2 regions of the Bacillus cereus group sp. RP37 genome follow, and region 2 is predicted to be linked to the other one. Evidence: riboswitches for the same ligand, from Rfam matches in the RefSeq annotation. Region 2 holds a riboswitch; the other holds the start of a gene.

Region 1 (7,111 bases), 860 kb from region 2:
AAAAATGATAACAAATACGTTACTGCATCTAGTCCAAATCCTATTCCGGCAGATGCAACTGAAACGATCAATCCTCCAAGAGCCGGTCCAATTAATCGAATACCTTGATTACTCATTTGTGTTAATGCATTAGCTGCGTTTCGAATTTCTGGCACAAATACTTTTGCTCTTACAGCTGAATACGCTGGCTGAAATATGCCTTCCATAAGCCCATATAATGCCACTAGTACGTATAGAAATGGAATTGTTAAAACATCCATAAATATAAGTGTTGCAAGTAATAGCATTAATATACAGCGGATTATGTCTGTAAATAACATTAATTTTACTCGGTCAATTCGATCTACAACTAAACCCGCAAACGGTAAAGCAAGAATATTAGGTAGCATGTACATTGCCATTGTCATCCCCATTACAACTGTTGAACCAGTCAATGAATACACAACGACTGGCAAAATAACCATCGTTATAGAACTCCCTAAAGTCGAAAGTAATTGCCCAATCCACAAAAACTTAAAATGTCGTGACGCTTTAACTGGCAACAATAATTTACCAACATACCCCAAAGCTTTTTCTCTTTGTACTTCCCCTTGCATTTCTCTCTCCTCTTTTCAAATGATTATAGACTTTATAATATTTCACTAAAAATTTCTAATATTCTTTTTCAATTATATAAGAAACCATTATGTTATGGTAAATTTATCAAAATAAATATAAAGGAGAATACAATATTATGCCTCTAAATTCACATAACATCGAGCACCGCATCTATACAATGTGTATGATCCAGCGAAATAATGAAGTTTTACTTATAAAACGCCCCGATCATCGAGGTTTTCCTGGCTACATAGCTCCTGGCGGAAAAGTAGATTTCCCAGAAAGCATATTACAAGCTGCTATACGAGAAGCGAAAGAGGAGACTGGACTGCACGTTTCTAATTTGACTTTCAAGGGATTAGACGAATATGTAAATCCGAAGGGAAATGTTCGATATATGGTATTCAACTATTGGACAGATTCATTTGAAGGCGAACTTCTTATGGACCCTCCAGAGGGCGAATTATTATGGGTACCAATCGATACAGCATTAAATCTTCCTATGCAAGATTGGTTTAAAGAAAGATTCCCATTATTTTTTGAAAAAGGTACGTTTGAAATTCAACGTGTTTGGGACCGAGACTTGGATAAACAAGTTGCTATGACAATTACGCATACGTAAAAAAGCTTGGAATCTCTCCAAGCTTTTCTTACTTCCCTTCTATTTTCTTAATCTCATAATCAATTTCTAAAAACTTAACTCCAAATATCCACATTCTATGATTAGCTTCTAATATGTGATTCGTGCCCTCTTTAATAACAAAAGTCTCTGCTAACGGTAAACGTATTGTAAAGAAACGCGTATGTAAATATATCCCCTCATCTCCCTTACCATTTCTTCTCAGCTTACTAGTAATGATTAAATCATTACTCTTATTACATAATTTCAAAACCCCTGTCATATTCGAATATGGTAAAGGTAATCCGATATTCATGTATGTCTCATTCTCATGTGTATGTTTTGAGTAAAGAGCTAAAAAAATAGATTCTCCTGCTTCATTTTTTCTTAGCCAAGCCCTTACATCCTCTCTTCCATCCTTCTCATCTATTATCCCAACGATAGAGCCATGCATCGTTTCCCACTTGCCGCCCATTCCTAAATGTATTTGTTCGATACGTTTACTGATTTTCTCATAGCAAAATGCAAGCGGGCGGAACCAACGATTCCATTTAATATGCGATTGTAACTCATACTCTTTTGTATTTTCATAAAATCGAATAATACTTAAAGGAATCTTCTTCGTGTCAAATACCTCACTATGAAAATCATTCATTTTATCAACTAAACCTTTGTATTCCTTGCTATCTATTAAATGTCTGTTATATAAAAACGCTTCCCCAACTGTCGCATTTCCTCTTAACCTGCTCATTGGTTTCCCGTAATATTTATAATTCGGAGCATTCTTTTCAATCATCCAACCGACAAATGCTGGTAACGCTACTCCAATTCCATTGACAACACCGTGAATCCAAACCATTTGAGCAATTGTAATCGTCATTACATGTGTCAAATTCCCATACGAATATATAAGTGAAAACATAATTGTTACCATGAGTGTACTAGACGATATGATTAGGAGAATCTTTGCACTAATAGCATTAAATTTCGTGCGCCAAACATAAATACCATAACTATAAATCGCACATAAATATAGGAACACTGCAAAAAATTCAAATACCCTTGAGTATGTAATTCCTATTGCAACTGTCATAGGTGAAATGACGATGATAAACATAATAGCATCATACACTTTACTTCTCTTTTCTCTTTTTCTCCCAATTAAACCAGCTGATAACGGCAATAAAAATGCCGAATAATGAAAATGTGCAGCGGTAAGCAAAACAATATCAGAACTAAAGTCCATAATGGAAAGCTTTGCTACTGAAGCAAAAAACCAAAAACCACCTAAAAACAAATACATAAACGCACTATCGATAGCCGTCTCTTCTAACGGTTTCCATCCTCTTTCTAGCAATCTACTTGCACCAAATAACGCAACAATTCCTGTATATACAAACCAAAGTAGTGCAAAGAAATAGTGATTTGTTACGAAAGCTAGCATTGCACTAATTGCTGCGATTGGAAATAAAAGCGATACAAATTTATAAAAGAATACATACGATCCATTTCTTGTTTTCTTATCAATAATGCAAAATGACATCGGTATAAATAACAAAATAGATAATAAAATAATTGCTTCAACTGGGTTTACATTTGACCACTCACATATTAGAAAAATAATATAACAAGCAAGCCCAACTATTATATTTTTCATTCTATTTATTTCCTTTCCACAAATGTTCCCTTATATGAAAATAATGAACCGATTAACGGATTACGTACTTGTACATGAATTCGAAAACATTGTAGTGTTTCATCATAACTTTCTACAATTTTTGCCTCTCCGTATAAAAATCTAGGTAACGGTATTTTTCTTCCAAACATAAAAAACCATTGTTTCTTTGAAGAAATATGCATTGCCCCCACCTCATCAATATGAAAATTCAATGTAGAAACAAGTATGTGCGGTTCACCAAAACAATCCACAATTTCATTATTCTCTTCATCCAACTGCATAACGGCATTAAAATATCTTTTCTTATTGTGAAAATAAAAAGTACGATTCCACCGCACAAGTTCATGTCCATGTTCATCTCGCTCAGCAGTATTATGTATTGTAAATGGCACTTCCTTCCCCCGCTCAGAGAAAAACATACGGAATTTCGATGCAATTTTTAATATTAATTTTACGAAAAAAGAGCCTCCATAAATTTCATCCATCTTTCCTTCCCCTGTGAAACTATTATCTTCTGTAATCGCATACCGCTTCTGTAATTCTGGATGAAGTTTTTTATAAGTATCTCCTAGTAATCTCTCATAAATATTAGCCATACATTATCCCTTTCTCGTCCTCTTGCAATTTTTTGCACTTGGTAAATTAAAACTATTTATATAACCAACAATCGATAACCCTATCAGTAGGATATTTAATGTAATTGGATTAAACGGCTCTGTAAAGCTTACGATATTCGTAAATCCTGCCGCTATCATTAAGGCTATTAACATAAAAATATGTACGATAAATACTTTTTGTTTTGGAAATGGCAACAGCCATATGACACCAAAAATAATTTCTAGCAATCCAATTATTTTAAGTACAAAAATACTATGTTCAGTTGAACCAATCATCACAGATAGCATCTTTACTTCTTCTGAATGAGTAAAAACTAGTTTCGGCACTATCCCTTGATACATCCATACAAAAGCAAATAAAAAACATACGAGCCAATATGTCATTGTTTTTCTAATTAGTAATCTAGGATGAAGTCCCTTTTCTAACCATAATTTTAAAGCATCAAAACTCCAAGCTGTCGCCCAACCTAATAACGGACGAAACATATAGGAATCTATTACACTCCCTATACGACCAAACCTCGTATCATAATCATATTGCGTCTCAAAATGAATGTGTTCTTCGGTCGGTGTATACTTCCAATAACCACGCCCTATTTGAATAAGAGATAATTTACTATCTGTCCAAAATTTTAAAGAAGAAATTCTTTCACCCGTTTCTTTTCTTATCTCACCTATTGATTCCCCTTCTCCAGCTATTTCAAGTCCAAATCCGATCTTTGTTTTATATAAAAACTTCTGTGGTTCTCCTTCTTTTTTCTCTAAATAAGAAATTTCAGTAAAGCGGGCATCCCACTCTGTATGTATATCTGGTTCCTGCGTATATTCCCATAATTTCTCCATTGTTGTGTTCATTTCTGCCGAAACATAAATAGGCTTTTCCCTCTTCATTCTTCCACCTCCAATGCACTATAAATTTAATGTACATGCAATGAATTTATTTTGCTACATTTTTCACAAACTTCCCCATAAAAAAAGAAAGAATTTTTAAAATATATATAAAACACTTGATTCCCCGAAAAATTTAAATTATTATAAAACAAATGTTACCAACAACTTCATAAATCAAACACTCTCGCCTAAAACGTGAGATAGAGGTTGCGATACTTATGAGTAGTCTAATGGAGACACAGAGATGTCTATGAACTTAGATGAAAGGAAGTATTGCCGAAATTGATAAATTTCTCTGCATTTATCAATTGGGGCTGTTTTCGAATAGAAACAGAACTGTCATATGTACAGACGTGTACGTATGAAGAGCTATCTACAAAAAAGAGATATCATTTTTTATGATATTCCTTTTTTGGCGGTTTTTTTATTAGCTCCGTTTTCTGTTTCCCTTTTCCTGTAACAGCACCATCCTCACTTATTTGAGATGGTGTTTTTTGTTTGTCTTTCTGGTAACTACAGGAGTATTGGGATTTATATATTTCCTAATCTATTCTTAAAAATAGACGAAAGAAGGAATTTGTAATGGAAACAATTGTTCAAAAATTTGGTGGCACTTCTGTCGGAAGCGTCGAACGCATTCAACATGTAGCAAATTTAATTATTGAAGAATATGAACGAGGTCATAGCATTGTCTCTGTCGTTTCAGCAATGGGAAAAAGCACGGATGAACTTGTCGCACTCGCTAACGCTATTACAGAAAATCCAAGTAAACGTGAAATGGATATGCTTCTATCTACAGGAGAACAAGTAACTATTTCATTATTAACGATGGCACTGCAAGCAAAAGGCTATCATGCAATTTCATTAACAGGATGGCAAGCTGGTATTACGACAGAATCTGTACATAGTAATGCACGGATTACTGACATTCATACAGATCGTATTCAATCTTATCTTGCCGAAGGCACGATTGTTATTATAGCTGGGTTCCAAGGAGTCAGTGAAGAACATGAAATTACAACACTTGGACGCGGTGGCTCTGATACAACTGCTGTTGCATTAACCGCTGCACTGAAAGCAAAAAAATGTGATATTTACACGGATGTGACAGGCGTATACACGACGGACCCACGAGTTGTAAAAGACGCTTATAAATTAGATGAAATTTCTTATGACGAAATGTTAGAACTTGCAAACCTCGGTGCTGGTGTATTACACCCGCGTGCGGTTGAGTTTGCTAAAAATCATAATGTCGTTTTAGAAGTTCGCTCAAGTATGGAACAAGAAAACGGAACAATTGTAAAAGGAGAATGTAACATGGAACAACAATCAATCGTTAAAGGTATTGCATTTGAAGATAATATTACACGCGTCACAATGAAAGGATTGGAACAAGGTGCACTTTCAACAGTTTTCTCTACATTAGCAGCGGCACATATTAATGTAGATATCATCATTCAAAGTATTACAAATGAAGGAACTGTTCACCTCTCCTTCTCAATCCACTCTAATGATTTAAGAGAAACTTTAGAGGTATTGGAACAAAATCAAGAAACACTACACTATGAATCTGTAGAATATGAAAATCATTTAGCAAAAGTATCAATTGTAGGATCAGGTATGGTATCTAACCCAGGTGTCGCTGCGAATATGTTCACTACTTTAAAAGAAGAAAATATTCATATTAAAATGGTAAGTACATCAGAAATTAAAGTGTCTGTCGTTATTGACCGCCTTCATTTAGTAACAGGTGTGGAGGCACTGCATCAATCATTTATGGCGAAAGTTGAGCCTTTGGTTCAGATGAGTTAATTTTACATTTGGATTACAGCTTACAAACCCATATTAATCTATTTCCTTCCTATATAAATAGAAAGCTGTTTGCTTTGTATAGAGTGACAAGAAAGTTATTTACAACAATCGAGCCATTTGCGTACAGGATAGGAATATTTTGTGGGAAACTCGAAGTTATTTTATCGAATAGCAACTACATTATCAAATTCTTGAAATGATAGCATTCACGAAATAAAGTTCGCGCATATTTCAATAGTAGAGGATTTAGGAAGTGTTGTTCGTTAACAAGGTGTTATATACTATACCCGAAAACACCTTGTCACATTTTCCTACACTGTGACAAGGTGTTTTTTGTTTAGAAGAGATTTTAGTATAATTATAAGGATAATTAGATAATAAATTTATACATATAAGGAGATAAAGACTATGACAAACAACAGATTACTACGAATGGACAATGTCAGCATCGTTGTAGAATCCCTTGATAACGCAATCTCTTTCTTCGAGGAGATTGGCTTGAATCTCGAAGGGCGAGCTACTGTTGAAGGTGAATGGGCTGGTCGCGTAACAGGACTCGGTTCCCAGTGCGTAGAGATTGCTATGATGGTTACGCCAGATGGTCACAGCCGAATTGAACTTTCGCGATTTCTCACCCCACCTACTATAGCAGATCACCGGGCAGCTCCTGTAAACGCCCTCGGTTATCTGCGCGTCATGTTCACCGTTGAAGACATTGATGAAATGGTATCCAGACTTACTAAGCATGGTGCAGAGCTCGTTGGCGAAGTAGTTCAGTATGAGAACTCGTATCGACTCTGCTACATTCGTGGAACCGAAGGAATTTTAATCGGTTTAGCGGAAGAACTCGGTAACAAATAAGTAGGTGATGTTTTATAAAAAACCTTTACTGAAGTG
Region 2 (7,111 bases):
TGGGTAACGCTGTTATTTTCAAACCAGCAACTCAAGGTGCAATTAGTGGTATTAAAATGGTTGAAGCACTTCATAAAGCTGGCCTTCCAAAAGGTCTTGTAAACGTAGCGACAGGACGTGGTTCTGTAATTGGTGACTACTTAGTAGAACATGATGGCATCAATATGGTATCGTTCACAGGTGGTACAAACACAGGTAAACATTTAGCGAAAAAAGCTGCAATGATTCCACTTGTATTAGAACTTGGTGGTAAAGACCCTGGTATCGTTCGCGAAGATGCTGACTTACAAGATGCTGCAAACCATATCGTAAGTGGTGCATTCTCTTACTCTGGTCAACGTTGTACAGCTATTAAACGTGTACTTGTACACGAAAACGTAGCGGATGAGCTTGTTGGCTTATTAAAAGCGCAAGTAGCTGAACTATCAGTTGGATCTCCAGAACAAGACAGCACAATCGTTCCATTAATCGACGACAAGTCTGCTGACTTCGTCCAAAGCTTAGTTGACGACGCTGTTGAAAAGGGTGCAACAATCGTTATCGGTAACAAACGTGAGCGTAACTTAATTTACCCAACATTAATCGACCACGTAACAGAAGAAATGAAAGTTGCTTGGGAAGAGCCATTCGGCCCAATCCTTCCAATCATCCGTGTTTCTTCAGATGAGCAAGCAATTGAAATTGCTAACAAATCAGAGTTCGGCTTGCAAGCAAGTGTCTTCACAAAAGACATTAACAAAGCATTTGCAATTGCTAACAAAATCGAAACTGGTTCTGTTCAAATTAACGGACGCACAGAGCGCGGCCCTGACCACTTCCCATTCATCGGTGTAAAAGGTTCAGGTATGGGCGCACAAGGTATTCGTAAGAGCCTTGAGTCTATGACACGTGAAAAAGTAACTGTATTAAACTTAGTTTAATCTTATATGTAGAAGCTGATCTAGTTTTAGATCAGCTTCTTTTTATTTCACGATTTGTTTTTCCATAGGTAAATTCACACCTTCTACAGAAATTTGATACCCTAGCCATCGCTCAGCAATATGTTCAAATGATGAAACTGAGCCTGTTGTAAAAAATCGATGCTTCGGATTAAGATTGTCAGACAGAATTCCTTTGTGCTGTAAAATTGTGCTTAACTCTATCGCTGTTTCTTCTGCAGAACTAATAATCGTTACAGCCTCTCCTAACTCCTTTTTTATATAGGACTCTAAAAGTGGATAATGCGTACACCCAAGAATTAACGTATCTATATCTTCCTTCGTTAATGGCAGTAAAGCTTGTTTCACTTGCTGCATGACATATGCTGTGTCTTCTAATTGATTTTCTACAACTGTAGCTAAAGTCGGACATGCATGACTATGCACTTCCAAATATGTATCCAGCTCGTGTAATGCTTGTTCGTACATATTAGATTTTATCGTACCTACAGTTCCAATTACTCCAATTCTCCCTTTCTTTGTCACTTTAATTGCAGCTCTTGCTCCCGGATGTATAACACCAATAACCGGGATGGGAAGTGCTTCTTGCAACGCGGTCAATGCTGCAGCTGCACCAGTATTACATGCTACAACTAGAGCTTTTAATGGAAACTGCTTGAGGAACTCAACCATTTCAAATATGAAAGATTGTACCTCCTCTACACTTCTCGGCCCATACGGACAACGATCATTATCACCAATATAGTAAATGCTCTCTTTAGGCAATTGTCTTATAATTTCGCTCGCAACTGTTAATCCCCCAACTCCCGAATCTAATACACCTATTACTGAATGTTTATGACATACAGACATATACTTCATCCCCTTCTCAATCTTCTAGCGCCAATAACATTTATTATATTATGAAAATTCAATATTACATAACAATCCCTCTCCCTTTTAATCACAAACTCTTCCCTATAATCTGATTATTTCTATATCCATTGACGTATAAAAATTCATTTGTTACTCTTAAAGACGTTAATTTAATATTTAAATCCTCATTCGTATCTCGGTGAGGTAGAGGTTGCAGTCATTAAGAGTATCATTTCTGGAGATGTAGTGGCATTGATGAAGGAATGAGAAAGGAATGATTGCCGAAGTAAGCCCGTGTCCACCATGCACGCTTGCTGGGTCTGCATTTAATAAGTGCAGAACTGTCACAAACGAAACGTTTCGTTTGTGGAGAGCTATCGAGAGGTATGTCGTGGGTTTCTTATAAGATAGAAAGCATGTAGCGGCAAATTACGTGCTTTTTTTGTTTTGTTTGGGACTTCTCTTCTCTACTAAGAAGACATACATATCTCCTCGCTTGACTTGGTTATACTAACTTTGGAGGTATTTTCTATGCAACAAAAAAAATGGGGCTTTTGGGTACTAACAGCTTTCGTTGTCGGTAACATGGTTGGCGCTGGGATTTTCATGGTGCCAAGTACGTTGGCACAAACAGCAAGCCCTCTCGGTGTCACTTTAGCTTGGTTAACAACAGGGTTTGGTGTTTTAATGCTAGCTCTTGTTTTCGGTAATTTAGCAATTCGTCGTCCTGATTTAACGACAGGACCACAAAGTCATGCATATGCTTTATTCTCAACACCAAAAAAGAAAAAAATGGCTGGTTTCAGTATGGTATGGGGATATTGGGTTGCAAACTGGGCAAGTAACGTTGCCATCATTACATCTTTCGCGGGATATTTATCACTCTTCTTCCCAATTATGAAAGATACACGACTACTCTTTTCAATCGGCTCGTTCGATATAGAAGTCGGAAAACTAATTACATTTACGATTTGTTCCATCTTACTTTGGGGAACTCATATTATATTAACAAACGGTGTAAGCGGAGCTGGAAAGCTAAACTTCTTAGCAACAACAACGAAAGTAACTGGATTCCTTTTATTCATCGTCGTTACGTTATTTGCATTCGAAGCTTCTAAGTTTGGACAATGGTACACACCGATGATCGATAAATCAGGTGTATCACACGGCCTTCTTTCACAAGTAAACTTAGCTGCTCTTACAACGCTTTGGGCATTTATCGGAATTGAATCGGCAGTACTTTTATCAAACCGTGCTACCTCTCCTAAAACAGTAAAACGCGCAACAGTTGCAGGATTACTTATTACAGTTGCGATTTACTTAGGAATTACAATTTTAACAATGGGTGTACTTCACGTTGATACATTACAAGCTTCTGAACGTCCATTAGCAGATGCATTAAACGCTGCAATGGGTCATGGCGGCGGGAAACTGATGGCATTACTTGCTCTTACTTCCCTATTCGGTTCTATATTAGGCTGGATTTTATTAAGCTCAGAAGTACCGTATCAAGCAGCAAAAGAAGGTTTCTTCCCTTCCTTCTTCACAAAAACAAATAAAAAAGGAAGTCCAATTTACTCATTACGATTAACAAACATTATGTCGCAAGTGTTCTTATTCTCAACGTTATCAGGAACTATTGCGGAAGCTTATACATTCGTTATTACCGTATCAACACTGGCCTACCTCATTCCATATCTCGTTTCACCAATCTTCCAGTTAAAACTAGTCGCAACTGGTGAAACATATAAAAATGAAATGCGGGCAAGAATTACAGATGGTATAGTCGCAGTAATCGCACTTTGCTACGCACTATGGGTTATTAAAACAGGAGCATCCGATATAAAAACGTTCCTTCTCGGAATTGGTTTATTCGTAATCGGCTTTGCTTTCTATCCATTAATGAATCGTGATCAGAAAAAAAATAACGAAAAGAAAAACGAGCAAGTTGCATAACGCAATTTGCTCGTTTTTTCTTTTGTAAAACATATATAATAGAACAAAGAGGTGAAAACATGTCAATTGAATCGTTATGGAGCAGTCGCTTCCAACAACATATTCAAAATATCATTACATACTTTGCACGTATGATTAACGGTTTACTATATAGCTTTATCTTCGTTGCCTGTATAGGTGCTTACTATTACGCAAAGTTTCTTAAGACAGCTCCTTCTAAAGGACTATCTTTACTACTCATCACGATTGTACTTACATTCATTATAACGAGATGCCCTATCCGTACATTTATTCAGAAACCTGATGCTGTCTATTTACTCGCACTAGAAGAGAAATTAACATCTTATTTTAAAAAATCTCTTCTATATAATTACATCATTCAGCTTTTCCCATTATTATTTACGTTCCTTATTCTCGTACCACTTGCACTGCAATCATTACAATTAACTGTACCTTTCTTATGTACAATCTTTATCGTTTTAATGATTACGAAAGCTTGGAACATGTACATACATTGGATGTGGCGTGATGGTTATGAAAAAAATATATGGCTGATCATCCGTATTACTTGTAACGCCTTACTCATTTACATGCTGTTTTATTCGGCAAATGTTCTCATATTAGGCGGATTGCTCTTGCTACTTGCTTTCCTGCTTCTATACACGAAAAAACAGCCTACAAAACGAATACCGTGGGATTACATAATCGAACAAGAAGAGAAAATGGACGTTCGTTTTTATCAATTTGCTAGCATTTTCACCGATGTTCCGCAACTGAATAAGCAAGTAAATAAAAGAAAATGGCTTACAAATTGGATTGAACCTTTATTACATAAAAAAAGAGCAACTTTCTTCTATTTACATACACTAGCATTTTTACGTGGAAATGATTATTTTGGTATATATATTCGCTTAGGGTTAATCGGTGCTTTCGCCCTATACTTTATTCCAAATATATACGTAAAAGGTGCTATTGCTTACATCGTCCTATATATGATTTCTATGCAGCTTCGTTCTCTATGGAAATATTTTTCAGGAAATATTATTGTAGCATTATATCCAATTGATACTGAAAAACGAATGCATCAATTTCTTCGCTTAATCTTTATATTGTTAAGTATTCAACTCATTGTATTTTCAATTGTTATACTCATTGCTACGGGACAATTACTGCATGCTTTGATTATTATGGTGATCGGGGTAATCTGGATCAAATTTATTATTGTACCAAAAACGAAGCAACGTATTTCTTCGTTTTAACGAAAAGAAATATCTTAAAAGCCAAGGAGCGAATAAATTTTCTCCTTGGCTTTTTATTTTTAATTCTACACCTATCAAAAATCCCGGTAGGTTCGTCCTGTTTTTTCTTAAGCATAGAGTGCTAGACACCCCGCCTTCCCCTCCGGTGTTTTATAGCTTAATTATGATTTTTACATACAAAAACGATAATACATGTTTACGTCCTAATAAAAAGGGTATGTATTAAATTAACAGGGCAAAGGAACTGGAGGGAATGAAAAAACATGAATTAAAGTTTCACTTTATAAAAGGCATTGCTCAAAGAAGATTCTGGAACCGATACTATAATGTAAGGAGCTGACTGCAATGAGTAAAAAAATTGCTATTTTAATAACGGATTATTTCGAGGATACAGAATACACAGAGCCAGTAGAAGCTTTTAATCAAAAGGGATATGAATTAACAACTATTGAAACGGAAAAAGGGAAAACGGTACACGGTAAACAAGGAAAAAGTGAAGTCGTGATTGATAAAAGTATTGATGATGTTTCTCCAGAGGACTTTGATGCCCTCTTCATACCAGGCGGGTTTTCCCCAGATATACTTCGTGCAGATGAACGGTTTGTTCGCTTTAGTAAAGCATTTATGAATGCGGATAAACCTGTTTTTGCTATTTGTCATGGACCTCAGCTACTCATCACTGCACAAACACTTGAAGGACGTGATGTGACTGGATATAAATCTATTGAAGTCGATTTGAAAAATGCCGGTGGAAATTTTCATGACAAAGAGGTTGTCGTATGCCAAAATCAGCTAGTAACAAGTAGACAACCAGAGGACATCCCAGCGTTTATTGAAGAATCGTTGCGTATATTAGGATAGCTACTTTGATTAACCTCCTTTTATTTATATGAAAAAATTTAATCAGTGGGGTTTCATTCATCCCCCACTGATTATTAGCCCTCACCAACTGGTCGTTTACAGGCAAACAGACCTCCACAAACAGCGGAATAAATAAAAAGAAGGGAATCTAAAAGTTCAGTTTTAATAATTTTTTGGATCCCTCCTTTTTTCGTCCCAAAATTTCTAATCACTATTCATAGGCAGTTCTCATATAGTGAAAATGACTATACCATTCCAATCCATAATTTAAATAATCATTTTGCACATATATAAATACAAAAGATGGGAGCCTTATTTATGAATAACAATCCACCTTCAACGCCCCCAAATCCTACAGAAACAAATAATCGTGAAGTAAGCTTGCAAACGTTACGCGTCATTGGACTTATTGTACTGATTAGCGGCTACATATTAGTAGCTCTTTCTGAAGTAGGAACGTTAAAAAATCTTTTGCTACAGCCTAGCACTACTCCAAATTTAGCTGAAGTTGATCCGTTTTAAAAATTATATAAAAAGCGAGTCCCAGTATAACTGGTTCGCTTTTATATAGTTTCATCCAATCTGAGAAACATTTCTCTCATCCTCATACTTCTCTTTCCCTATCGCCTTCATAAATAATACAATACTGCTCATACCAACAATAAAGTACAGGGCACTCATGCCCCAAGATGCAAGAAATGAACCTAGCATAACACCTAATGCCCCGTTCATTTTTGCCACTTGAAAGACCATTCCGTTAATCGCCATATATGAACCTCTCGCCTCATTTGGCACCCTATCTGCCATAATAGATTGGCGCACTGGCACATACATCATCTCGCCTACCGTTTGGAAAAGCCCTGCAATTAATAAAATCCATAAAGTATTGCTCGTTCCGAGTATTGTAAAGCCAATCGTGTAAATGAATAAGCCTACATATAAAATTTTCAAATCGTTGAAGCTTTTCAGCATTTTAATAAGAAGTGCTGAACATAACACAACTAAAATTGTATTCTCTGCTGAAATCCAGCTCAGCATGCGAATACCTGTTAAATCAAACGTAAAACCATTCCCAAATAAAAAGTGCACCGTTTCAAATTCCTTCTGCAAACGCACTCCTAAATAATTATTTATTTGAAACTCTAAAGATAATGTACATATACTTGCTGCACAAAAAATTAAAAACGCTCTATCTTTCATCACGACTTTATAACTATCCGCCATATCTTTTAATACATTTTT

What was found. Region 2 has a riboswitch for lysine ahead of QCI44_RS23910 (amino acid permease). Riboswitches for the same ligand answer to the same signal wherever they lie in the genome.
Region 1: linked by a shared signal. The riboswitch ahead of QCI44_RS19320 (aspartate kinase) and the one ahead of QCI44_RS23910 (amino acid permease) in region 2 are both predicted to bind lysine.

What each region holds. Positions count from the first base shown of each region.
Region 1 covers NZ_JARVHP010000001.1:3,662,175-3,669,285, forward strand. Annotated here, with positions in the region: gene QCI44_RS19295 (MFS transporter) at 1-596, opposite strand, end outside; gene QCI44_RS19300 (8-oxo-dGTP diphosphatase) at 734-1,219, shown strand; gene QCI44_RS19305 (YndJ family protein) at 1,248-2,873, opposite strand; gene QCI44_RS19310 (DUF4166 domain-containing protein) at 2,879-3,490, opposite strand; gene QCI44_RS19315 (DoxX-like family protein) at 3,494-4,402, opposite strand; lysine riboswitch at 4,596-4,782, shown strand; gene QCI44_RS19320 (aspartate kinase) at 4,985-6,214, shown strand; gene QCI44_RS19325 (VOC family protein) at 6,623-7,075, shown strand.
Region 2 covers NZ_JARVHP010000001.1:4,525,229-4,532,339, forward strand. Annotated here, with positions in the region: gene gapN (NADP-dependent glyceraldehyde-3-phosphate dehydrogenase) at 1-920, shown strand, start outside; gene racE (glutamate racemase) at 963-1,790, opposite strand; lysine riboswitch at 1,991-2,178, shown strand; gene QCI44_RS23910 (amino acid permease) at 2,325-3,749, shown strand; gene QCI44_RS23915 (ABC transporter permease) at 3,809-5,008, shown strand; gene QCI44_RS23920 (type 1 glutamine amidotransferase domain-containing protein) at 5,354-5,869, shown strand; gene QCI44_RS23925 (hypothetical protein) at 6,188-6,391, shown strand; gene QCI44_RS23930 (MDR family MFS transporter) at 6,443-7,111, opposite strand, start outside.